2 regions of the Paenibacillus sp. NPDC057967 genome follow, and region 1 is predicted to be linked to the other one. Evidence: predicted binding sites of a transcription regulator. Region 1 holds the regulator's gene; the other holds the start of a gene.

Region 1 (11,894 bases):
ACGGCGCATTGGTAAAGCGGCTTAGCTCCGGCCAGCTTCCGGCTGGCTGGGAGGAGGTGCTGGCTGTCGAGAATAACGTACACGTCGAGCTGACTAGAGTGATCAAGACGGCTGAGAAGATGATGAACGATATTAAGGACAGAGCGGACGATTTGTCTATACAAGCGTCTTTGACGGATTTGAACGGCGCGCTGCGGGATCTTGCAGGGGTGAAGGATGAACTTCGTCTCATCACAAAGCTGGAGGATGCGCAGTATGTCTACTGGCTGGAGGCGAGCACCGCATACCGTCATCGTTCGCTGCAGCTCTACGCTGCGCCGGTTGATGTCAGCAGTCAATTGCAGAAGTACTTCTTCGATGCAAAAGACAGCATCGTCATGACTTCCGCCACCTTGACGGTTCAAAAAAGCTTCCAATACGCTGAAGAGCAGCTTGGCCTTGAGGGCTATGAGAAGCAAGGCAAGCTGAAAACGGTACTGCTCCCTTCTCCGTTCAATTACCGGGAGCAGGCGCTTGTGGTCATACCGCGTGATTTTCCTGTGCTTAAGGGCGCTTCTGTAGATGATACCTATCTCGATAAACTGATTGGCTCGCTCGCCGATACCGCAGTGGAGACCAAAGGCAGGATGCTTGTTTTGTTCACATCCTACAAGATGCTGAAGCAAGTGTATGATCCGCTGAAGCTGAAGCTGGATGAAGCAGGTATTCAACTGCTGGGCCAAGGCATCGACAGCAGCAACCGGACGAAGCTGACCCGGAGATTCCTGCAGCAGCCCGAATCGGTCTTGCTTGGCACCAGCAGCTTCTGGGAAGGGGTAGACATTCCCGGGGAAGGACTTGTGTGCCTGGCCATTGTCCGCCTGCCGTTCCAGCCGCCTAATCATCCGCTGGTGGAGGCCAAGTCCGAGCTGCTTCAGCGGCAGAAGCAGAATCCGTTCATGAAGCTGTCCATTCCGCAGGCGGTAATCCGCTTCAAGCAAGGCTTCGGGCGGTTAGTCCGCACAGCGCATGACAAAGGAATTGTCATCATCTATGATACGAGAGTCATTGACACCTTTTATGGCAAGCACTTCCTGTATTCATTGCCGGGCCCCAAGATCGAGACGATGCATACGAATCAGATGGTACCCCGCATGCAGCAATGGCTGGCTCATTCGGCAACAGGAGATTAAAACAGACGCTTAGCTTTTTACAACCCCCGTTAAGAAGGAGTTGGTTCCCATGAAGTCCGCAAAAATATCGGAGGCGGTCGTTAGACGCCTTCCGATTTATCTGCAAGTGCTCAATGAGCTGCATCTCCGGGAGATCCAAACGGTCTCCTCGCAGGAGCTGGGGGTCAAGCTTGACTTGAACCCGGCTCAAATTCGGAAAGATCTGGCTTATTTTGGCGAATTCGGACGCAAAGGCATCGGGTATGACGTCATGTATCTCATAGAGAAGATCAGACAGATCTTAAAGCTGAATCAAACGATTAAAGTCGCATTGGTCGGAGCCGGCAATCTGGGGCATGCCTTATGCAATTACAACAAGTATTCCAAGGATAATATGCAGATTACAGCCGTATTTGATGTGCATCCCGAAAAGATCGGCTCCAATATTAACAATTTGGTCGTAGAACCGATGAGCGAGCTGGAGCGGGTCGTTGCCGAACAAAAGATACGAATTGGCATTATTACCGTGCCCGCGCATGAAGCGCAGAATGTCGCCAATCAATTTATTGCCGCAGGTGTAGAGGGAATCTTGAACTTTGCTCCTGCTATTCTTCGGGTGCCGGATGATGTGCGTATTCATAATGCCGATTTCACAAGGGAATTGTTAAGTCTGGCTTATTATTTGAATCATGAAGGAGACGTAAGCGATGACACAGCTTTGGATTAAAGATGGCCTATTCGTTACGATGGATGATGCTGCAAAAACAGTAAAGGGACATATGGTTGTGACAGACGGTGTAATTACATACGTTGGCGCAGAACCGCCAGTCGGCCTGTTGCCCGATGCACAGAAGCTTGACGGCAGCAAGCTGGCGTTCATGCCGGGTCTGGTCAATACACACGGCCACGCGGCTATGACGCTGCTGCGGGGCTATTCCGACGATCAGAAGCTGCAGGTATGGCTGGAGCAGAAGATGTGGCCGATGGAAGCCAAATATGTGGATGCCGACACAAGAGCCGGAAGCGCGCTCGCGATTATAGAGATGCTGCGTACGGGCACAACTGCGTTTGTCGATATGTACGATCGTATGGATCAGGTTGCGGCTATGACTGAGCAAGCAGGCATACGCGGCATATTGACACGCGGCGTTATCGGTCTGTGCTCGGAAGAAGAACAGAAGGCCAAGCTGAATGATGCGATTGCCTTCGCCAAGACATGGCACGGCAAGGCAGACGGCAGAATCTCGACGATGCTGTCGCCGCATGCGCCATACACTTGTCCTCCCGCCTATATAGAGAAATTCGTGGAGGCTGCGCATGAGCTGGACTTGCCGCTTCATACGCACATGTCCGAGACGATTGCGGAAGTGGAGCAGAATGTTCGCGATTACGGCGCACGTCCAGTCGAGCATCTGGATCGACTCGGATTTTTCTCGCGTCCGTCGCTCGTAGCGCATGCTGTCCATCTGACCGATGAAGAGATTGCTTTGCTGGCAGAGCACGGCGTATCCGTCTCGCATAATCCTGTCAGCAACCTGAAGCTGGCTTCCGGCGTTGCACGGCTTCCGGAGCTGATGAGAGCCGGTGTGAAGGTGTCGCTCGGTACGGATAGCGTCGCGAGCAACAATAACCTGGATTTGTTTGAAGAAATTCGTTTCTCCGCTTTGCTTCACAAGGGAGTATCCGGCGATCCGACAGCAATCCCGGCCTGGGAGGCTCTTAAGCTTGGCACTACGTACGGAGCGAATGCCATCTGGCAGGGAGATTCGATCGGTCAGCTGAAAGCCGGCTACAAGGCTGATTTTATTGCAATCGATTTGGATCAGCCGCATTTCTACCCGCTTACGGATATCGTATCGCATCTTGTTTATGCCGGATCGGGCCGAGACGTCAAGCATGTATGGGTGGATGGGCGTCAGGTGGTACAGAACGGCGTCTGCACATTAATGGATGAAGAGAAGATCAAATATGAGGCAGCCGCAAGCTTCGAGCGGTTACTGAACGGCTAATGAGAGCGGTCGAAAAGAAAAGGCCGCCATTTATGACGCCAAAGCGCTGGCTGTTCGCTATCATCGCTTGCCTGATTGCGTTAGGGGTTTGGTTCGGCTTTTATTTCCGTGATGTGCAAATGCCGAAGTGGTCGGAGGAAAGCAGCATGCGAGAAGCCGTGTTCGCGACAGGCGAAATGGCGAATATCGAAAAGCTGTACAAGCATGTCTGGGAAGCGACGACATGGGTTGCTTATGGAACGACGGAAACAGAATCAGAGCTATTCGTTTTCCTGAATGAAGAGGGAGCTTTGCAGCATCGTGTGATGGCAGATCAAGTTTTGCCGGAAGACCAATTTCGAACAAAATGGCTAAACGACCATGCCAGCGCTTCCATCATTCGTGTGACACCGGGATTATTCCGGGAGCAGCCCGTATGGGAAGTGTATTATAAGGAGCCGGAAGGCAGCAAGGAACGTTTCAAATATCAATTTTACAGCTTCGATCAGCAAGCGACACTGATTGAAACCTATACATTGCCGACAAAAACGGGACCGTAATGGTCCCGTTTCCTGTTTTTACAGAACGCATTATGTATATAATTGTGATATACTAACGTATAGCAAATGTGATAGATCAATTGCGACAATTTATATATACTCAGTACTGGAGGGATATAGTTATGAGAAAGCCTCGAATGATGCCGATCGCCATAACCGTCGTGATATCCGCTGCAGCACTTTTTGGCGGCTGGATGTTGTACAAGCAGGTCGCGGTAGCTTCACCATTAACGGATGCCGTTGCCAATGTACCGGGTATCGCCAATGCGGATAAACCGGTCATTGAGCAGGATAAAGTAAGCGTATCAGTCGAGCTGTCCGATGAGGCAAGCTTGAAGGATGTCTACACATCCGTAACGGAGCAAGGCAAAGCATTAGCAGGGAAACGCAAGCTGGATATTGTCATTCAGAACGAAGAAGACGCATCGCTTAATGCGATCTGGCAGGAAGCGATGTTCGATATAGCACAGGCGATGGAGACAAAAACCTATTCCGATATTCCAAAAACGATGGAACGTGTCGCATCTGGACATGACGGTGTTGAGACGGTAACGGATATGGACGGAACCAATGTATATGTAACGATCAAAAACGCAGGAGGCGCCAAATATATCGTCTTGCCAAGAACGCCAAACCAAATGGGGGTGTGGCCTAATGCGTAAGTATGGATTGGAGCTGGCGATTGGATTTGTTCCTGTTCTCATCGTATTTTTGCTTTTTATGGGGGTTAACGTATTGCCGTTTTTGTTTTTGGCGGCGGTCGGAGGAGCCCTGTTTTTTATGGCAAAAGGCCGTGGCAAGCTCACGGCGCTTTCGAATGGCAAGTCTAGAAGTGAAGTAAAGTCGCCTTCCTTTACCTTTGAGCAGATTGGCGGACAAGAACGCGCGAAAGGCGAGTTGATTGAAGCACTCGATTTTCTGGTGAAGAAGGAACAGATTGCCAAGCTGGGCATTCGTCCCTTGAAAGGTATCCTTATGTCCGGTCCTCCGGGTACAGGCAAGACGCTGCTGGCCAAAGCAGCGGCCCAATATACGGATTCGATCTACCTGGCCGCTTCGGGCAGCGAGTTTGTCGAGATGTATGTTGGCGTAGGGGCGGGGCGCATCCGCGACCTGTTCAAGGAAGCACGCACGAAAGCGAAAAAGGAAGGCAAAAGCAGCGCTGTTATTTTTATCGATGAGATCGAGGTCATTGGCGGCAAGCGTGATGGCGGACAGCAGCGCGAGTATGACCAGACGTTGAACCAGCTATTGACGGAGATGGATGGCATTCACGCGAACGAATCACCGCGTATCCTGATGATAGCAGCGACGAACCGCAAGGAGATGCTGGACAGCGCCTTGCTGCGTCCTGGCCGCTTCGACCGTCATATTGGCGTAGAGCTGCCGGACAAGAAGGGCAGGCTTCATATTCTGAACATTCATGCAGCGAATAAGCCGCTGGAAGAGAATGTGAACATGGATAGTATTGCGGAGCAGACATACAGCTTCTCCGGTGCGCAGCTGGAAGCGGTGATGAATGAAGCCGCAATCTATGCGATGCGCGAAGACCACGCTACTGTCGATGAGCGCCATCTTACGATGGCGATCGACAAGGTCATGCTGGGCGAGAAGACTGACCGCGAGACATCGAAGGAAGAGCGCGAGCGCGTAGCGCTTCATGAGCTTGGGCATGCCATTATGGCGGAGCTTGTCCGTCCGGGAAGTGTGTCCCAGGTTGCGCTGTCCCCGCGCGGCGGCGCTCTCGGTTATGTGCGCCATCAGCCGCAGAAGGAGCAATATCTGTACACGACCCCATTCCTGCATGGACAAATTATGATCACGCTAGGCGGAGCGGCTGCGGAAGAAATGTTTTATGGCGAGCGCAGCACGGGCTCGCGCGGTGACTTTGATCAGGCGGTAAGTATTGTCAAGACGCTTGTAGAGTCCGGACTGACGCCGCTTGGCATTATTGACGCCTCCATGATGACGCCCGACAAGTGGGCCGATGTAACCAAAAGCACCCTGGATGAGCTGATGGCGAAAACCAAAAAACTGCTGGAGGAACGCCGTCAAGTGTTCACGGATTCCCTGGAGACGCTGTTGCGGGAAGAGACGCTCGATGGCGAGGCGTTCCGCGCATTATTGTCGAGTTCGACAGCCGCATAAGTTCACAAAATTGTCTACAATATTACAAATTTAAGACGGACTCCCTGTCCGTCTTCTTTTTTAGTCGAATTACGTTATAATAAGGGGGAAACTATCAAGAGGGAGAAATTGCATCAATGATTAAAAAGGTTGGAGTAATCGGCTTAGGCACGATGGGTCAGGGCATCGCGGAGATGTTGGCCGCGAAAGGACTCGACGTTATCGTCATCGAGCGCACCAAAGAACGCCTCGCCTATGGATTACACATGATTGAAATCAGCTTGGATAAGCAAATCGAGAAATGGGCTCTGACAGGAGCGGAGAAGAAGCTTGTCCTATCCAGGATTCAATCGGCATTGTCCTTTGAGGAACTTGCGGGCTGTGAGCTTGTCATCGAGACGATATCGGAGGATTTGGATGCCAAGAAAGAAGTATTCCAGAAGCTCGACGCCATCTGCGAAGAGAAAGCAATTCTGGCAAGCAACACGTCTACACTCAGCTTGACAGAGCTGGCCAGCGTGACGAAAGTGCCGAACCGCGTGATCGGCCTTCATTTTATATACCCTGTTTTAAAAATCGATCTGGTGGAGATCGTTCTAGGTCTGAAGACATCGGATGATACGTATAATCGCACGAAGCATTTTGTCGAAGAAGTCCTTCAGAAGAAAGGCATCATGGTATTCGAGTCGCCAGGCTTCGTGACATCCCGTCTGATCTGCCTGTTCATCAATGAGGCTCTGCATGTGCTGGAGGAAGGCGTGGCGTCTGCAGAGGACATTGACAATGCCATGCGTGTCGGCTATTCGTTCCAGCATGGACCATTCGAGATGGCGGACCGTTTCGGTTTGGATTCCGTTTTGGCTGCGCTTGAACGCATGTTCCGCGAGTATGGGGAGTTGAAATACCGCCCATCCATCGTGCTTAAGAAGATGGTACGCGCCGGACATCTTGGAGCCAAGACTGGCGTCGGCTTCTTCAACTACGATATGGATGGAGATCGGATCTAATGAAGGTATTGGTTATTAACGCTGGCAGTTCTTCGCTGAAGTACCAGCTTTACGAAATGTTGAATGAAACGGTGCTCGCGAGCGGTCGCGTAGAGCGCATAGGCATGGATTCATCTATCGTCACCCATGAGCCAACGGGGAAGCCGGAAGTACGGGACGTTAGTGAGATTCTGGACCATGTGACAGCGGTCAAACGAGTCATCGATATGATTACGCACAAGGAACATGGCGTCATCAGCGCGATGTCCGAGATTGACGCGGTCGGCCACCGGATTGTGCACGGGGGAGAGGTGTTCAAGGGCTCCGTGCTTGTTACTCAGGAAGTGAAGCTGGAGATTCGCCGCTTGTTCGATCTTGCTCCGCTTCATAACCCTGCGCACATGATGGGCATTACGGCAGTAGAGGCGGTTATGCCGGAAGTGCCGCAGGTTGTCGTATTCGATACGGCCTTCCACCAGACCATGCCGCAAACGTCGTATCTGTACCCGATTCCTACCGTTCTGTACCGCAGACATAAGATTCGCAGATATGGCTTCCACGGCACATCGCATGCCTATGTAAGCGACAAGGCGGCCCGTTTCTTGAACAAACCGCTTGAATCGCTGAAAATGGTATCCTGCCATATCGGCAACGGTGCAAGCTGTACGGCAATACTGGACGGAAAGTCGTTCGATACGAGCATGGGCATGACGCCGCTCGAAGGCTTGATGATGGGAACGCGCAGCGGCGACATCGACCCTGCGATCGTACCGTTTGTCATGAATAAGGAAGAGCTGACGCTGAACGAAGCGAACTCCATGCTGAACAAGCATAGCGGTATGCTAGCCATATCGGGCATCAGCAGCGATATGCGTGAAGTGACGGAAGCGATGCATGAGGGCGACAAAAACGCGAAGCTGGCCTTTGATATGTATACGTACAGGCTTCGCAAGTATATCGGCGCTTACGCGGCTGCAATGAACGGAATTGACGTGCTTGTCTTCACGGCGGGAGTAGGGGAGAATGCTCCGGATGTTCGGGAGGCGGTGTGCGAAGGCATAACGTTCCTTGGCATCGAGCTCGACAAAGAGAAGAACCGCGTTCGCAGCAAGGAAGCAAGAGAAATCTCGACACCAAACTCGCGAGTGAAGGTGCTAGTCGTGCCAACAAACGAGGAGCTGCTTATCGCACGCGATACGAACGCGATAGTGAAAGGGCTAAATAACAGCAATCATACGGTACAATAAGTTAGCATGAACATCATCAACGACTACTAGAGAGGAGAGGCTGGGCTTGAATGACGAACTATGGAAAGCCTACACGCACGGCATTGCTGCTGCAATTGGCGAAGGGGGAGTCCATATCCCTAGCCTCCTCCTTCAAAGTTACAGCCGAATTGGGTTATCTGATTCTGAGGCCATGCTGCTGATGCAGATAATGCTGTATGGACAAGCAGAGCGGAATGATTTCCCCACACCGGAAGAGCTGGCGGATCGAATGGGCGTTCATGTCCGAGAGATCGGCGCTTTGCTTGGCCGCTTGATGAAGGACGGTTTTTTATCTATTGACGATTATATCGACGATGTTACGGGTCTCCGCAGCGAGCGCTATAACTGGAGCGGATGGCTGATGAAGGCGTCCGAATGGCGGGCAACGTCGAAGCGCCAATCGAAGAAGACGGACAAGCAGCCGATCGTGCTGGAGAAGAGCGCACCCGCCTCCAATCTTTTTTCGGTGTTCGAGCAGGAATTCGGCAGATTGTTGTCTCCCATGGAATGCGAGACGATCGTCAGCTGGCTGGACCAGGACCGCTATTCCGAAGAAATTGTTTTGTTTGCCCTGAAGGAAGCTGTATTTGCAGGCAAGCTTAGCCTAAGATACATAGACCGTATTCTGATTGAATGGAGTCGCAATCGGGTTACGAATGCGGATGAGGCGAGAGCCCATGCGGGCAAATTCCACGGCGGCAGAGCCTGATTACGTAAAGCAGTCTCGCATAAAGTCTTTAATCTCAATAAACCATGCCTGTCGGCATGGTTTATTTTTGTAATAAGAGGAGAGAGCTCCGTTTTTAAATACGAGATGAAGCCGTTATGGCTTTACCGCATACAGAATGGTGATCTCTTCATCGAGTTCTTCTGTTACGACGGAATAGAATCGCTGCTCCAGCCACTGAACAAGCTCTGGCAGCCGTGACGGCAGCAGTCCGGCAAGATGAACGGTTTCCGTATCATAACTATGGGCCTGCTGACTGGTGGAGGCTTGCTCGTCACTCATTTCATGCGTCATCAAGCCTGTAATGACCATTCTGCCCCCTGGCTTCAAGGTTCGATCCATCTCTCCTAACGCAAGCAGCTGACCGGAGGCGACCAAATGCTGAAGGGCGAAGCTGCAGGTAACAAAATCGAAGGTTTGCGTTAGCGGGAGCGACAGTAAGTTGCCTTGTCTCGTATCTACTTGCGGCAGTCGTTCTCTTAGCAGGCTGATCATCTCGCGGGATTGCTCGACGACCGTCATATGCGCCCCAGCCGTGCATAGCAGCGAGGTCAGATTGCCGCTGCCTGCGCCGGTTTCCAGACCGGATTCATGCGGGGCCGGATCGATCCATTCCAGCGTCCTGCGAATAGCATGATCATATTGCTGCGGCTGAAGGATGCCCGACAGCGCAATAAGGGGAGCCTCATAGCCGTATTGCTGAGCGAGACGGTCATAATTCCACTCATCGCTCCAGGATGTTCGCAGCATTCGGTTATGGCGGATACGCGCGGCTGCCCGTTCGACATCTTCCAATACGGGCATTCCTTCACGCTGCCAGCCGGATATCGTCTCATCGAACGCATGCAGCGCATCAAGCGCGGCGGTCAGCTCTTCATGAAGCCGGGCTCTGGCTTGATCCACCTTCCGAATAAGCTGGTCCGACTCCCCGATTAACGGAATCGTCTCGGCAATCTGGGCCACAGACAGGCCCAGCTCCCGCAAGGAAATAATCCAGCGCAGCCGTGTAATATCCTCTTCCGAATAGCTGCGGTAGCCGTTTTCATAAGTCTTTTGGGGCGTGACCAGTCCTTTTTCCTCATAAAATCGAAGCGTTCTTGGTGTAACGCCCACGATGCGCGCAGCTTCATGAACCATCATTGCGGGATGTACCTCCTAAACCCGTACCTAATAACTCCTATTATGAAGGTTGACGTAACGTTAAAGTCAAGCGATGTTTTTTGAGAGCGAGTCAGCAAAAAAGCCGCTTGCAGATTGACCTGCGGGCGGCTTTCTGTATGGTGAACACATATACCCTTATACGCCGCGCTTCAGCAGCTCCAGACGATAGACGTATTCAAAAATGAACTCGAATGCTTCCAGATGGCGCTTGGCTTCGAAGGCATTGGCTCCCCAGGCATAAATGCCGTGCTTCCGAAGCAGGATGCCCGGAATTTCGCGATCGATCCGCTCTGTAATCTCCGGAACGATGGAGGGGATATGGGCGAAGTTCGAGACAATCGGAATATCGATATGCTTTTCTTCCTCCCATAGATTAAAGCCCTTAATCAGCTCCACACCGTCTACCGGCACGGACTTCCGGTCCCAGAAGTGTTCGGAGATGACGTTATTGAACACGGAGTGGATATGGAAGATGGCTCCTGCTCCAGTCAGACGATAGATCTCGCAATGAATTAGCGTCTCGGCAGAAGGCTTAAGCGATGTCGCTTCGCAGGCTTTGCCATTCTGGTCGACGAAGAGGTAGTCCTCCGGCGTGTGGACCGTTTTGTCCTTGCCGCTCGCGGTGATGGCGAATTGGAACTGCTCCGGCGCATAATCGCCTACACGGACAGACAGATTGCCGCTTGTGCCAGGGAACCAGCCTCTGGAAGCGAACAGCTCCTTTACGTCGCGCAGCTCGCCCAGAGCGCGCTGCTTGTCCTCCGTACGGATTTGATCAAAACTCATGATGATGACTTCCTTTCTTCATTCATGGCCGCGATAATGTCATGAAAGGTATTGAATTCGGTATGCGGCAAGCCGAGCTCCTTGCATTTCGTAGTCAGATGGGAGCGGGAATAGACGGTATCTGCGAGCTTGGCTCCCTCGAAGTCGGTCACGCTGTCACCGATAATGATCCGCTCATAGTCATCAGTCGGAAATTGGCGCATAATAGTCGTTTTGCACATACCGCATTTATTGGTGCAATGCCCGTCGCAAGGATGCGGCCACAGAATCTCGATGCGCTCGCCCGAGAAATCGCTGCCATTGCAATAGATATGATCCAGCGGAATATCGAATTGCGACAGCACAGGATAAACGAAAAAGTCGATCCCGCCGCTCGTCACATAAAAATCAATGTTCTGCTCCTTGCAATAGGCGATGAATTCAGCAAAGCCATCTCTTATACGCACATTGTTAATGCCGAAGGAGACGACTTCTTCCTTCATGGAAGCAGGCAGGAGGCGGAATAGTGCGCCTACGCCTTCCTTGATCGACAGCTCTGTCGAGATGGTGCGTTCGGCAATGCTTTCCCAGCCTTCAGGATTGAAATGCTTAATAATTGCAATGATGTTGTCGTTAATGGTGATGGTGCCGTCGAAATCGCAAAATACGATGCGTTTCTTGGATGTCTCAGATTTCGTCATGCTTCTTTAATCCCCCATGCTTGTATTGCGGCTTGAAGTGCTTCATTGCCGCTTGCCTCAGCAGCTTCGCGCAGCGAAATACCGCTTGTTGCGGCCATGATTGCTTGGCGGAACGCTTGCCCGCCTGCAGCGGTGCCCATTGGATGTCCGTGGATGCCTCCACCGGCGTTCACGACGACATCGGTGCCGAAGTCCTTCAGGATGAGCGGCACTAGTCCCGGATGAATGCCCGCGGAAGGGACAGGGAAGCTGGTCTTAAGCCCGTGGAGCGGGCTAAGCAGGGCGTCCTTGACGGCCAGATTCTCTTCCTTCGGCATCACTACGGAGCCGTAAGGAGACGGGAAGAGCACAAGATCCGCTCCGGCGAGCCGCATCAGCTTGCCGAGCAGCAGGGAAGCCCCGATGCCGTAATGCGGCGAAGGATAGAACGCTCCAGCGAGAGCGGGATGCGCTGCTATAG
Region 2 (11,894 bases), on a different contig from region 1:
TGCCGATGCCGGGCACGATCGCTCCGCCCAGATAACTGCCCGTTGTATCAATATAATCGAAGGTTGTCGCCGTACCGAAGTCTACCACAATAAGCGGATAGCCGTATTTCTCAATACCCGCTACTGAATTGACGATTCGATCCGCTCCGACCTCTCGCGGATTCTCATAACGAATGTTCAGCCCTGTCTTCACGCCTGGACCGACGATAAGCGGCGTCTTGCGCACATACTTTAAGCATAGCTGCTCCAGCGTCCGCATAAGCGGCGGAACAACGGAGGAAATAATCACACCGTCGACCTGCTCGATCTTGATTCCGGCGTACAGGAATAAATTATGAATGTTCATGCCGTACTCATCCACAGTCGCCGAACGGTTCGTGCTCAGCCGCCAGTGGTACAACAGCTCCTGGCCACGGTAGATGCCAAGCACAATATTCGTATTGCCTACATCGATAACCAGAATCAACCCCGTCCGACCTCCTTCTTTTCGTTCAGGTCCAAGCTAATGTCCAGTGCCTGGAACGAATAAGTCAGTCCTCCGACGGAGATGACATCTACGCCGCAAGCAGCGATGCCATGGATTGTGTCAAGCTTCACGCCGCCAGATGCCTCTACAATAATATGCGGCGATTTCCCTTTGATCAGAGCGACGCACTCCCGCATTAACTCATGCGTCATATTATCAAGCATGATGATGTCCGTGCCGCAAGCGATTGCTTCCTCTACCTGTACCAGGGACTCCGTCTCCACTTCGATCTTCATCGTATGGGGAATTTGGCGTCGTGCCGAGGTGACCGCGGCAGTAATGCCTCCGGCACCCTTAATATGATTATCCTTGATCATGACGGCATCATACAAGCCGAATCGATGATTGGAGCCTCCGCCGACACGTACGGCATACTTCTCCAGCATGCGGTGGCCCGGCGTCGTCTTGCGCGTATCAACCAGGCGGACAGGCAGTCCTTGAAGCGCATCAACATAAGACTTAGTTTTCGTAGCAATACCGGAGAGCCGCTGCATCAAGTTAAGCGCAAGCCGCTCGCCTGTCAGAATGCTGTGCGTACTGCCTTCCACTTCAATCAGAACCGTCCCTTTGGTGACGTGATCGCCATCCTCCACTCGTGCTTGGAAGGAAAGCTTAGGGTCAACAACCTCGAACACCAGCTTCGCCAGCGGAATTCCCGCAATCACGCCGTCCTCCTTCACATGAATGACAGCTGTCGAACGGGAGCCTGCCGCGATCGTCGTCTCCGTCGTGATGTCCCCGCTGCCGATATCCTCAGCAAGCCAGCTTCTGATCTGGTCTCTCATCTGCGCGTCATATCCGCCTGTCGTCCACTCAAACATCTTCAATTCGCTCCTCAGTCATGCCTTTTGTACGGTGCAGCACCGTATGTTTTCTCCATACCAGATCATCGCGCGCCGGGAAGTCCTCCCGGTAATGCGCCCCCCGGCTCTCTTCCCGTGTAATCGCTGACTCCGTCATCAGCAGCGCGCAAGTGAGCATATTCGCGAATTCGAACTCCTCGCGATCGGTCAGAATGGATTGGAAGATCGGCAGCTGCCGTTTCAGCTCCTCCAAGCCTTTTCTAAGGCCTGTCTCATTCCGCTTCAAGCCGACATACCGCACCATAATCTTTTGCAGCTTAAGCCGCCTCTCGACAACAGCCTGCATAGAAGCGCTATTGCGCTCCACCTCATTATAGAACTTCGGCTCCATCTCAAGCGGCGGTGAATGCTCGATCCGCTTCACAATGCGGCGGCCAAATACGATGGCTTCGGACAATGAATTGCTCGCAAGCCGATTCGCGCCATGCACCCCGGTCGATGACACTTCACCGCAGGCGAATAGCCGCTTGATATTCGTCTCGCCATTCAGATCGGTCTTCACGCCGCCCATCATATAGTGCATGGCAGGCGCGACCGGAATCCAGTCGGAGGTAAGGTCCAGCCCGTATTTCAAGCAATATTCGTAGATAGTCGGGAAGCGGTGCTTGACCATCTCTGCAGGCTCGTGAGTCACATCAAGATAGACAAAGGTCGACTTGGTCGCTTCCATCTCGCTGACGATTGCGCGCGCAACGACATCACGCGGTGCCAACTCCAGCTGTTCATGGTAGCGCTCCATGAAGCGCTCGCCCTTAATATTGCGCAATACTGCGCCTTCCCCACGCACCGCTTCCGAGATCAGGAAACGCGGCGCTCCAGGATAACATAGCGCCGTCGGGTGGAACTGAACGAATTCCGCGTCTCTTATGTAGGCGCCCGCTCGATAGGCCATCGCGACACCGTCTCCCGTTGCGACTTCCGGATTGGTCGTGTAGCGATAGAGCTGACCTGCACCGCCGGAGCAGAGAATCGTCGCTTTGCCGCGAACGAACAACCGCTCGCCATTGGGCTTCTGAACGATTGCCCCGCAGCATTCCCCGTCCTGCGTAACCAGATCAATGACGAAATGGTCATCCCATACTTCGATCTTCTCATTGGCGACTGCATTCTCGGACAGCGCACGTACAATCTCATAGCCCGTCGCATCGCCATTCGCATGCAAGATGCGCCGCTGGCTATGGGCGCCTTCCTTGGTCAAGGCGAATTCTCCATTCTCCAGGTCGAATTGCGTTCCCATCTTAATGAGGCTTTGCACGCCTTTCGGTCCTTCATGCACCAATACATCAACCGCTTCGTCCGAGCACAGCCCTGCGCCCGCAATAAGCGTATCCTGTCTATGGTAAGCGGGTGAATCCTCATCAGAGATAACGGCGGCAATCCCGCCTTGCGCGTATCGTGTATTGCTGTCGAGCAGCGACTTCTTCGTAATCATCAGCACCGAATGCTGTCTGCTTGCCCGTATAGCGGTAAAAAGACCGGCAATGCCGGCCCCAATAACGATGACATCTTTATCTAAGACGGGCAGCTTGTCCAGCTCCACGTCGACCAAATATCTAGGAATCATCACGCTAGCTCCTTCACCTCGGGGTCATCTTGATCTGTAGCCTGCAATTATCGCTTATAAGTGAAGCAGCGCATGCTACTTCACTTGCAGCATGCGCTCCAGCGACAAACGGGCACTGTCCGCAACAGCCGGCGGAACGTAGATTTGCGGCTGCATCGTCTCAAGCGCTTTGACGAGCTTCTTCAAATTGTTCACCTTCATGTTCGGACATACCAAATATTTCGATGCGAAGTGGAACGTCTTGTTCGGGCTATCGAGTCTCAGCTGATAACCGGTGCCATCCTCTGTTCCTACGATGAATTCCTGAACATCGGATTCCTTGCAGTATTTGAGAATAGCAGTTGTGCTTCCGACAAAATCACCAAGCTCCACAACTTCCGGACGGCATTCCGGATGGACGACGAATTGCGCGTTCGGATACTTGGCTTTCATCTCCTCTACGTCTTTCACCGTCAGCATGTCATGCGTGTTGCAGTAGCCTTCCCAGATGATCATCTTTTTGTCAGTATGCTGCTGAACGTAGTGGCCCAGGTTTTTGTCCGGTACCCAGATCACTTCATGGCCCTCAACCGAATTGACGACCTTCACGGCGTTCGCGGATGTACAGCAAATATCCGTCTCCGCTTTGATCTCTGCCGAAGAGTTGATATACGTAACCACCTTGGCGTTCGGATGCTGAGCCTTCAGCTTGCGCAGGCCATCCACGTTCACCATGTCTGCCATCGGGCAGCCGGCGCGTTCGTCCGGAATAATGACCGTCTTGTTCGGAGCCAGAATCTTGGCGCTCTCACCCATGAAGTGAACGCCGCAAAACACGATAACCTCGGCATCCGTCTGAGCGGCCTTCTGTGCTAGCAAGAAGGAATCCCCCCGGAAATCCGCTACTTCCTGTATTTCATCCCGCTGATAATAATGAGCAAGAATAATGGCATTACGCTCTTTCTTTAATTGCAACAGCCTCTCGCGCAGCTCGCGATTCTGCTCCGCTTTGCGCTCCAGTGCCAATGCTTCCACGATAGATCCTCTCCTCTTATGAGGGATGGGCCTTCCATTTGATGAACGATGGTCCCATTCCGTTATGCGGCATAGCGACTTTGTGAAATGATGCACAAACTTAGGGATTCGCTTGCCTATAGTTTAAACCAAAAGGGATAAATTCATTTGATTAAGATTTAATTTACACTTGGCAGATGGCTCTGTCAATGGATGTTTCCTCATTTTATAGAAAAGAAGCCCGTCCTTGCCGGACGAGCCCCCATTCATCGCTATACATGACCGCCACATGCCGAGCAGCGTCTGACCTTATGCCAGGTTCAACTGCCATGTGACCCCGAAGCGGTCGGCTAGCCAAGCAAACTTCCGGCTGAAGCCGTATTCGCCAAGAGGCATCAAGGCTTTTCCGCCTTCTGACAACTTCGCACATAACGTCTCGATCTCGGCCTCGGAGGAACAATTTACATATAAAGAGATCGAAGGCGTAAAGCTGAATTGGTGTTTGACATGACTATCGATGCACATATAAGTGGTGCCAGCCAGCTTGAACGTCGCATGGATGACCGTGCCCTCCTCGCCTGGTCCCTCCGGGCCGTACTTGGAGATGCTGATGACCTCGGAATCCTCGAATAGCGACAGATAGAAGTTCATGGCTTCCTCCGCTTGACCTTCAAACATTAGAAACGTATTGATTTTTTGCATGTGTTTTTCTCCTCCAGCATTCAGAATGATCGGCGTAATGCCGCCCTTGTACAAAGCTTTTCAAACCAAGCTGCGTATTATCCATTCAGCTGCGGCATCATCACCCTGGCCTCGATCAAAAAAATCGCACTCCTTCGCTGGATGCAATGGAGTACGATCTTTTGCATAAGAGCGGCCAAGGCAGGCCGCTCTTGATTCACGCTACCTTCTCGCCGGGTCGTATGGCTGTCCAAGCGCCGCAGGAGCGCTGGAACGGCCGACTGCCGCCGCAAGGACAATCAGCGTAAGGACGTACGGAAGCATATAGAACACTTCCGTCGGGATTTGCTTCGAGAAATCGAACAGCTGCGCGAAATTCCGCAGCGCCTGCGCAAAGCCGAAGAATACGGCTGCGCCTGCAAGGCCAAGCGGATTCCACTTGCCGAAGATCAGGGCGGCAAGCGCGATAAAGCCTTGGCCCGAGATCGTATTATGCGCGAAGCTGCTTGTTGTTGTCAGCGTAATCGTCGCTCCGCCAAGACCGGCAAGCGCGCCGCTCAGCATAACGCCGATATAACGATACTTCGTTACGCTGATGCCAACCGTGTCAGCCGAGCTTGGATGCTCGCCAACCGCGCGAAGACGCAATCCGAAAGGCGTCTTGAACAGCACGAAATAGCTGATGATCACAAGCACAATAACGATGTACGTCGTCGGATAGGAACGGAAGATGCCTTCCCCGATAATCGGAATATCGGACAGGAACGGAATCGCCACCTTATGAAACACTTCTGTCAGCTGGCTCGTCTGAGCCGAGCCGTCATAGAGGCTCCGGGTGAAATAAATAGCCGTTCCTAGCGCCAGAATGTTAATCACCACGCCGACTACGGTCTGGTCCGACTTGAATGTAATCGTCGCTACGGCATGCAGAAGGGAGAACACAACGCCGAAGACTATCGCCGCAATTAATCCAATCCATGGCGAGATGCCGCCAAGTCCTGCTTGCGTGGCATAGTCCGTCGCGACCGCAGCCGCGAAAGCGCCGGATACCATCAGGCCTTCCAGACCGATATTGACTACGCCGGAGCGTTCCGAGAACATACCTCCGAGAGCGGCGAAGATCAGTGCGGTGGAGAATACAAGCGTAATGTTAATAAGCTGGCCAGACACTTCAATAAACTGCATCCTACGCCGCCTCCTTCCGCTTCGCGCGCTTGCTCATGAACGGTTTAAGAATAAACTTCACGATGCCATGCGCCGCCACGAAGAAGATAACCGATCCGATAACGATCCGGACAATCTCTTGAGGCACGCCTGCACCGAAGCTCATGCCGGCAGAGCCATAGCTGAGACCGCCGAACAGGATAGCCGCGAGCAGAACGCCAACCGGCGTGTTGCCGCCAAGTAATGCAACGGCGATACCGTCAAAGCCATAACCAGGCGATGCCGCCATAATGGTCTGATTACCGAATACGCCAAGCACCTCGAACACGCCGCCAAGACCTGCGAACACGCCGCTGATCATCATCGACTTCACAATCGTACGATTGACGTTCATGCCAGCATAGAGCGCAGCATCCGGATTATGTCCGACTGCGCGCAGCTCGTAGCCTTGCTTCGTACGCCACAAGATGATGTAGAAAATAATGACACATGCCAGCGCCACGAACGTGCCCCAATGAATCCGAGCTTTGTCCATCAGTTGAACCAGCCATTCAATATTCATCAGAGCGGATTCATGAATCGCTCTAGACTTCTGCTGGCCAGGGTCGGTAAGGAACCTGGTTACGATGAAGTTGGCCAGATATAGAGCCGTCCAGTTCAGCATGATGGAGGAAATAACCTCGTTCACGCCACGCTTCGCTTTCAAGTAGCCGACGATGCCTGCCCAGAGCCCGCCGAATACGGCGCCCGTAATAACGGCAAGCGGTCCATGAATATACCATGGCAAATCAAGCAGGACGCCAACCAGCGTCGCACCTGTCATTCCCATAACGAATTGTCCTTCTACCCCGATGTTGAACAGACCCGTACGGAAAGCAAAGGCTACCGCCAGCCCCGTAAAGATCAAGGGCGTAATCGCACGAATGGTCTCACCCATATGATACGGGCTGCCAATCACCCGATTGAAAAGCGAGCTATACGCCAGAATCGGATTATAGCCGCCTGCCAGCATGGCAATGGCCCCGATCAGCAAGCCGAGCACGATAGAGACAACCGGCACAAGCAGCGATCTTTTTTCATTAAAAATCTTCTTGATTACGTCCATTGCCGCTAGCTCCTTTCCCCATCATGATCGGAATTGCCGGCCATCAATAAGCCGAGACGCTCATCGTCCCTATGATCGGCATCCACCGCACCAACCAGCTTGCCTTCATACATAACCTCAATCCGGTCGGACAACGCATACAGCTCGTCCAGCTCGAAGGATACAAGCAGGACAGCCTTGCCTTCGTTGCGGGCTTCCATGAGCCGCTTATGAACGAACTCAATCGCGCCGATATCCAGACCACGCGTCGGTTGAACCGCGATGATTAAATCCGGGTCCTTGTTCAGCTCGCGGGCAATAATCGCCTTCTGCTGATTGCCGCCGGACAGCGCGCGCGCATGCGTATAGATGCCGGAGGTGCGCACGTCGAACTCCTCTACCAGCCGGGTAGTCAGATTGTCCATTGCCTTCTCGTCAATCAAGCCCGACTTGCCGTATTCCGGCTTAAAGTATGTGTTGAGTATCATATTCTCGCTCAGCTTGAAATCAAGCACAAGTCCGTGCTTATGACGGTCCTCCGGAATATGGCCGACACCGGCATTGGAGATTTTGCGAGGCGTATCGTTCGTCACGTCTGTGCCATTCAGCTTCACATGACCATCCTGCACCTTGCGCATGCCCGTAATCGCATAGATCAGCTCGCTTTGTCCATTGCCGTCTACGCCTGCAATGCCGAAGATTTCACCGGAGCGTACCTGGAAGCTGGTGCCGTCCAGCACCATCTTGCCCTGATCACCCTTCATGCGCAGCCCTTCAACCGAGAGCACCACTTCGCCAGTCTTGTTCTTCGACTTCTCGACCTGGAAGTTGACGTCGCGTCCTACCATCAGCTCGGCCAGCTGGCGCTCGCTCGTCTCGCTTGTGCTGAGCGACCGGATGACCTTGCCTCTTCGGATAACAGTGACCGAATTAGCCAGCGCCATAACTTCCTTCAGCTTATGCGTAATAATGATGATGGACTTACCTTCTGCAGCGAGATTACGGATAATTTCGATCAGTTCCTCGATTTCTTGAACGGTTAGAACAGCTGTCGGCTCGTCGAAGATGAGAATCTCCGCGCCCCGATATAACGTTTTCAAAATTTCAACCCGCTGCTGCATGCCAACCGTAATATCTTGAATCCGCATCTGCGGATCTACTTTCAGACCATAGCGCTCGGAGATCGACTTAACCTTCTCGTTCGCGAGCTTGTAATCAATCGTAAGCCCCTTCTTCGGTTCATTGCCAAGAACGATGTTCTCCGCTACCGTGAAGGGCTGCACAAGTTTGAAATGCTGATGCACCATGCCGATGCCCAGCTCAATCGCTTTGGAGGCGCCGTCGATAACCGTCTGCTCTCCGTTAATCCAGATTTCTCCCTCATCCGGCTGATATAAGCCGAACAAGATATTCATAAGCGTAGACTTGCCTGCACCGTTCTCGCCAAGCAAAGCGTGAATCTCGCCTTTCTTCAGCTCGAAGTTAATGGAATCATTCGCAACCAAGCCAGGAAACCTCTTGGTAATGCCCTTCAGTTGTACGACTGCCCCGCTCTGATCCATGCGTTCATCATCTCCCGGGATCACATATAGTTATTCGCTCTTTCTGATCAGAGAAACAGGACAAGACCGGCTCATGCCGGTCTTGCCTCTGTGACCCATGCCAAGCTTTATCGTGAGTCCGATCTATCGATCTTATTCACCCGGAACCGTAATTTCTCCACTGACGATTTTTGCTTTGTACTCTTCCACTTTTTTCAAAACGTCTTCTGGAACATTCTTCGTGGAAGTCTCAGGAAGACCTACTGCGTCGTCTTTCAGGCCAAGTACTTGATGCGATCCACCTTGCCATTTGCCGTCGATCAGGTCTTTGGATACTTTCGTTACCGCCGCTTCAACGCCCTTCATCATGGATGTCAGCGTGACTTCGTCGCCGAACTCCAGCGATTGGTCTTTGTCTACGCCGATAACCCATACTTCTTTGCCGCTTTTCTTGCGCTCAATAGCTTCGTTAAATACGCCATTGCCTGTACCGCCAGAAGCGTGGAAGATGATGTCCGCGCCGCCGTTGTACATGGTAGCTGCAATGCTCTTGCCAAGGTCAGGCTTATCGAAAGCACCAGAATACGTAATCGTTACCTTTGCTTCAGGATTCACAGCTTTAATACCAGCTTCAAAGCCTTTCGCAAAGCGAGTAATAACCGGAATTTCCATGCCGCCTACGAAGCCGATGTTGTTCGACTTTGTCATGAGGCCAGCTACAACGCCTACCAGGTAGGAGCCTTCTTGTTCTGCGAAAGTAACGGATGTTACGTTCGGAGCTTCTACAACAGCGTCAATTACAGCAAGCTTAGCATCCGGATTCTCAGTCGCTACTTTTTTCAGAGCGTCTTCGAACAGCATACCGATGCCCCAAGTCAGGCTGTAGCCTTCACGAACGAAGTTATTCAGGTTCGGCTCCATGTCTGCTTCACCTTTGGACTCCAGGAACTTCGTATCAGCGCCAGTGGAGGCTTTCAGCTTCTGAAGAGCTTCCCATGCGCTTTGGTTGAACGATTTATCGTTAACTCCGCCTACGTCTGTTACCATGCCAATCTTGAAGTCTTTGCCGCTTCCGTCAGACTCGACTTTGTTTCCACCCTCATTTGTTCCGCCGTTTTTGGCTTGTCCGCAAGCAGACAATACAAGCGACAGAGCGACTACTAGCATGAGCATAAAGCTGAATGTCTTTTTCATGCTTCAATTCTCCCCTTAATTAAATTGTTTTTGAACATGACAACAACAAGCACAGCATTACCTTTACAGTATTGCTGTTTCTTGCCGCTATTATTTCATTATAGTGACAAAAAAATTTACGTCAATCAAATTGTGTTAGATACATTAACACCGCTACTGCATGTTTATGTAATGAATTGCATGAATAATCACGCTAGTTTAAAAAATGAAACGTCCCGCGGCTCCATGAAGGAGCAACGGGACGAAAATGGTTTACTTTTTATCTGGATCGTCGGAATTGTTGCCGGATTGAACCGGTGGCGTCGCGTCTTTCACTTCCGCCTCGTCACGAGGCTGGATGCGAACTTTCACATCGCCAATCTCGTCGATGATCGGTTCGGCAGTTGTAACCTCAGCAGATGAGGAGCCTTCGCCGGATGGCGATTCGCCTTCTACCTTCAACACGCCTTTTTCGATCAAGGATTTGATTTGTTCCATCTCAAGCGTCTCTTCCGTAAGCAGCGTATTCGCGATCAGATGCATCTCTTTGCTCTTCTCTGTGAGAAGCTTCTTCGCTCTGTCGTAGCAATCATTGATAATGTTCTGCATCTCTTGGTCAATCTCGTACGCAATGGCGTCAGAGTAATTCTGTTCATGACCAATGTCACGGCCCAGGAACACTTGACCTTGCGAGCTGCCGAACTGCATCGGACCGAGCTTGTCGCTCATGCCGTATTCCATAATCATGCTGCGCACGATGCCAGTTGCTGACTTGAAGTCGCTGTATGCGCCGGTACCGATCTCACCGATGAATACTTCTTCCGCTACCCGGCCAGCTAACAATCCAGTAACTTTATCAAGTAACTCTTGCTTCGTGACCAGCATGCGGTCTTCCTTCGGCAGCATGATGACATATCCGCCTGCGCGTCCCCGCGGGATGATTGTTACCTTGTGCACGAGGTCGGCATGCTCCAGGAAGAAGCCTGCAATCGTGTGGCCTGCTTCGTGGTAGGCCACGATACGCTTCTCGCGATCGCTGATGACACGGCTCTTCTTCTCCGTGCCGACAATCACGCGGTCAATCGCATCGTCGATATCCACCATGTTGATTTCTTTCTTGTTGCGGCGTGCCGCAAGAAGCGCCGCTTCGTTAAGCAGGTTTTCGAGATCCGCACCGCTGAAGCCTGTTGTACGCTTCGCGATAACGTCCAGCTTCACCTCGCCGGTAAGCGGCTTGTTGCGCGCATGGACTTTCAGTACCGCTTCGCGGCCTTTCACGTCTGGACGGTCAACCGTAATCTGACGGTCGAAGCGGCCCGGACGCAGAAGCGCAGGGTCCAGAATATCAGCACGGTTCGTCGCTGCGATAATAATAATGCCTTCATTCGCACCGAAGCCGTCCATCTCAACCAGCAACTGGTTGAGCGTCTGCTCGCGCTCGTCATGCCCGCCGCCAAGTCCGGCGCCGCGCTGACGGCCGACTGCGTCGATCTCGTCAATGAAGATAATACATGGCGCATTCTTCTTCGCGTTCTCGAACAAGTCACGTACGCGGGATGCGCCGACACCGACGAACATCTCCACGAAGTCGGAGCCCGAGATGCTGAAGAACGGAACGCCCGCCTCACCCGCAACCGCACGGGCAAGCAATGTCTTACCTGTACCTGGAGGACCTACGAGCAATACGCCCTTCGGAATGCGTGCGCCGACGAGATTGAACTTGCGAGGATCCTTCAGGAAGTCGACGACCTCCACCAGCTCCTGCTTCTCCTCGTCTGCGCCTGCCACGTCCTCGAACGTGATGCGCTTCTTCTCCTCGTTGTACAGACGGGCACGGCTCTTGCCGAAGTTCATCACTTTGCCGCCGCCGCCTTGAGCCTGATTCATCAGGAAGAAGAACAGTACGATGAGCAGAATGAACGGAATAATGGACGTCAGGAACGTCACCCAGAAGCTTGGGGTATCCATCGGCTCGGCCTTATACTCGAAGCCGTATTCCTTCTGCCAAGCATCGAGGTTCTGCTCTGCTGCGTAGGTGTTCATGCGGGACGTGAAGTTATCATTGTCCGCACCCTCCGGCTTTGTCTTATATTTACCCGTAATGTAATACGATTCCTTATCGTACTTCGCGGTAATCGATGCTACATTTCCCGCTTCCACAACTTGGCGGAATTCATCGTATCTCAGCGGCTTGGTGGAATCCCCTTGACCGCTAATATATTGAAAAACACCAACGGTAACCAAAAAGATGATCAAATAAAAACCAGTATTTCGGATAATCCGATTCATCCCCTACCTCCTCTCA

The links. Region 1 encodes Rex, which represses fermentation and respiration genes when NADH is low (regulators of the CRP and FNR family bind a similar motif). Its sites were predicted from a motif close to TTGTGAAATATTTCACAA; they were not measured.
Region 2: nadA (quinolinate synthase NadA) is a predicted target of Rex. The motif match lies at 4,048-4,065, and genes of this name have one in related genera.

The regions. Positions count from the first base shown of each region.
Region 1 is NZ_JBHVQB010000004.1:337,390-349,283, reverse strand. Features, by position in the region: gene dinG (ATP-dependent DNA helicase DinG) at 1-1,172, shown strand, start outside; gene ACFVSO_RS12005 (redox-sensing transcriptional repressor Rex) at 1,222-1,878, shown strand; gene ACFVSO_RS12000 (amidohydrolase) at 1,859-3,160, shown strand; gene ACFVSO_RS11995 (hypothetical protein) at 3,193-3,699, shown strand; gene ACFVSO_RS11990 (hypothetical protein) at 3,822-4,361, shown strand; gene ACFVSO_RS11985 (AAA family ATPase) at 4,354-5,847, shown strand; gene ACFVSO_RS11980 (3-hydroxyacyl-CoA dehydrogenase family protein) at 5,964-6,833, shown strand; gene ACFVSO_RS11975 (acetate kinase) at 6,833-8,059, shown strand; gene ACFVSO_RS11970 (DnaD domain protein) at 8,106-8,789, shown strand; gene ACFVSO_RS11965 (MerR family transcriptional regulator) at 8,904-9,947, opposite strand; gene mtnB (methylthioribulose 1-phosphate dehydratase) at 10,104-10,754, opposite strand; gene ACFVSO_RS11955 (2-hydroxy-3-keto-5-methylthiopentenyl-1-phosphate phosphatase) at 10,751-11,434, opposite strand; gene ACFVSO_RS11950 (2,3-diketo-5-methylthiopentyl-1-phosphate enolase) at 11,431-11,894, opposite strand, start outside.
Region 2 is NZ_JBHVQB010000014.1:35,225-47,118, forward strand. Features, by position in the region: gene ACFVSO_RS27440 (type III pantothenate kinase) at 1-466, opposite strand, end outside; gene nadC (carboxylating nicotinate-nucleotide diphosphorylase) at 463-1,347, opposite strand; gene nadB (L-aspartate oxidase) at 1,340-2,953, opposite strand; gene nadA (quinolinate synthase NadA) at 3,029-3,967, opposite strand; gene ACFVSO_RS27460 (VOC family protein) at 4,256-4,648, opposite strand; gene ACFVSO_RS27465 (ABC transporter permease) at 4,850-5,812, opposite strand; gene ACFVSO_RS27470 (ABC transporter permease) at 5,814-6,896, opposite strand; gene ACFVSO_RS27475 (ABC transporter ATP-binding protein) at 6,902-8,437, opposite strand; gene ACFVSO_RS27480 (BMP family lipoprotein) at 8,570-9,610, opposite strand; gene ftsH (ATP-dependent zinc metalloprotease FtsH) at 9,863-11,878, opposite strand.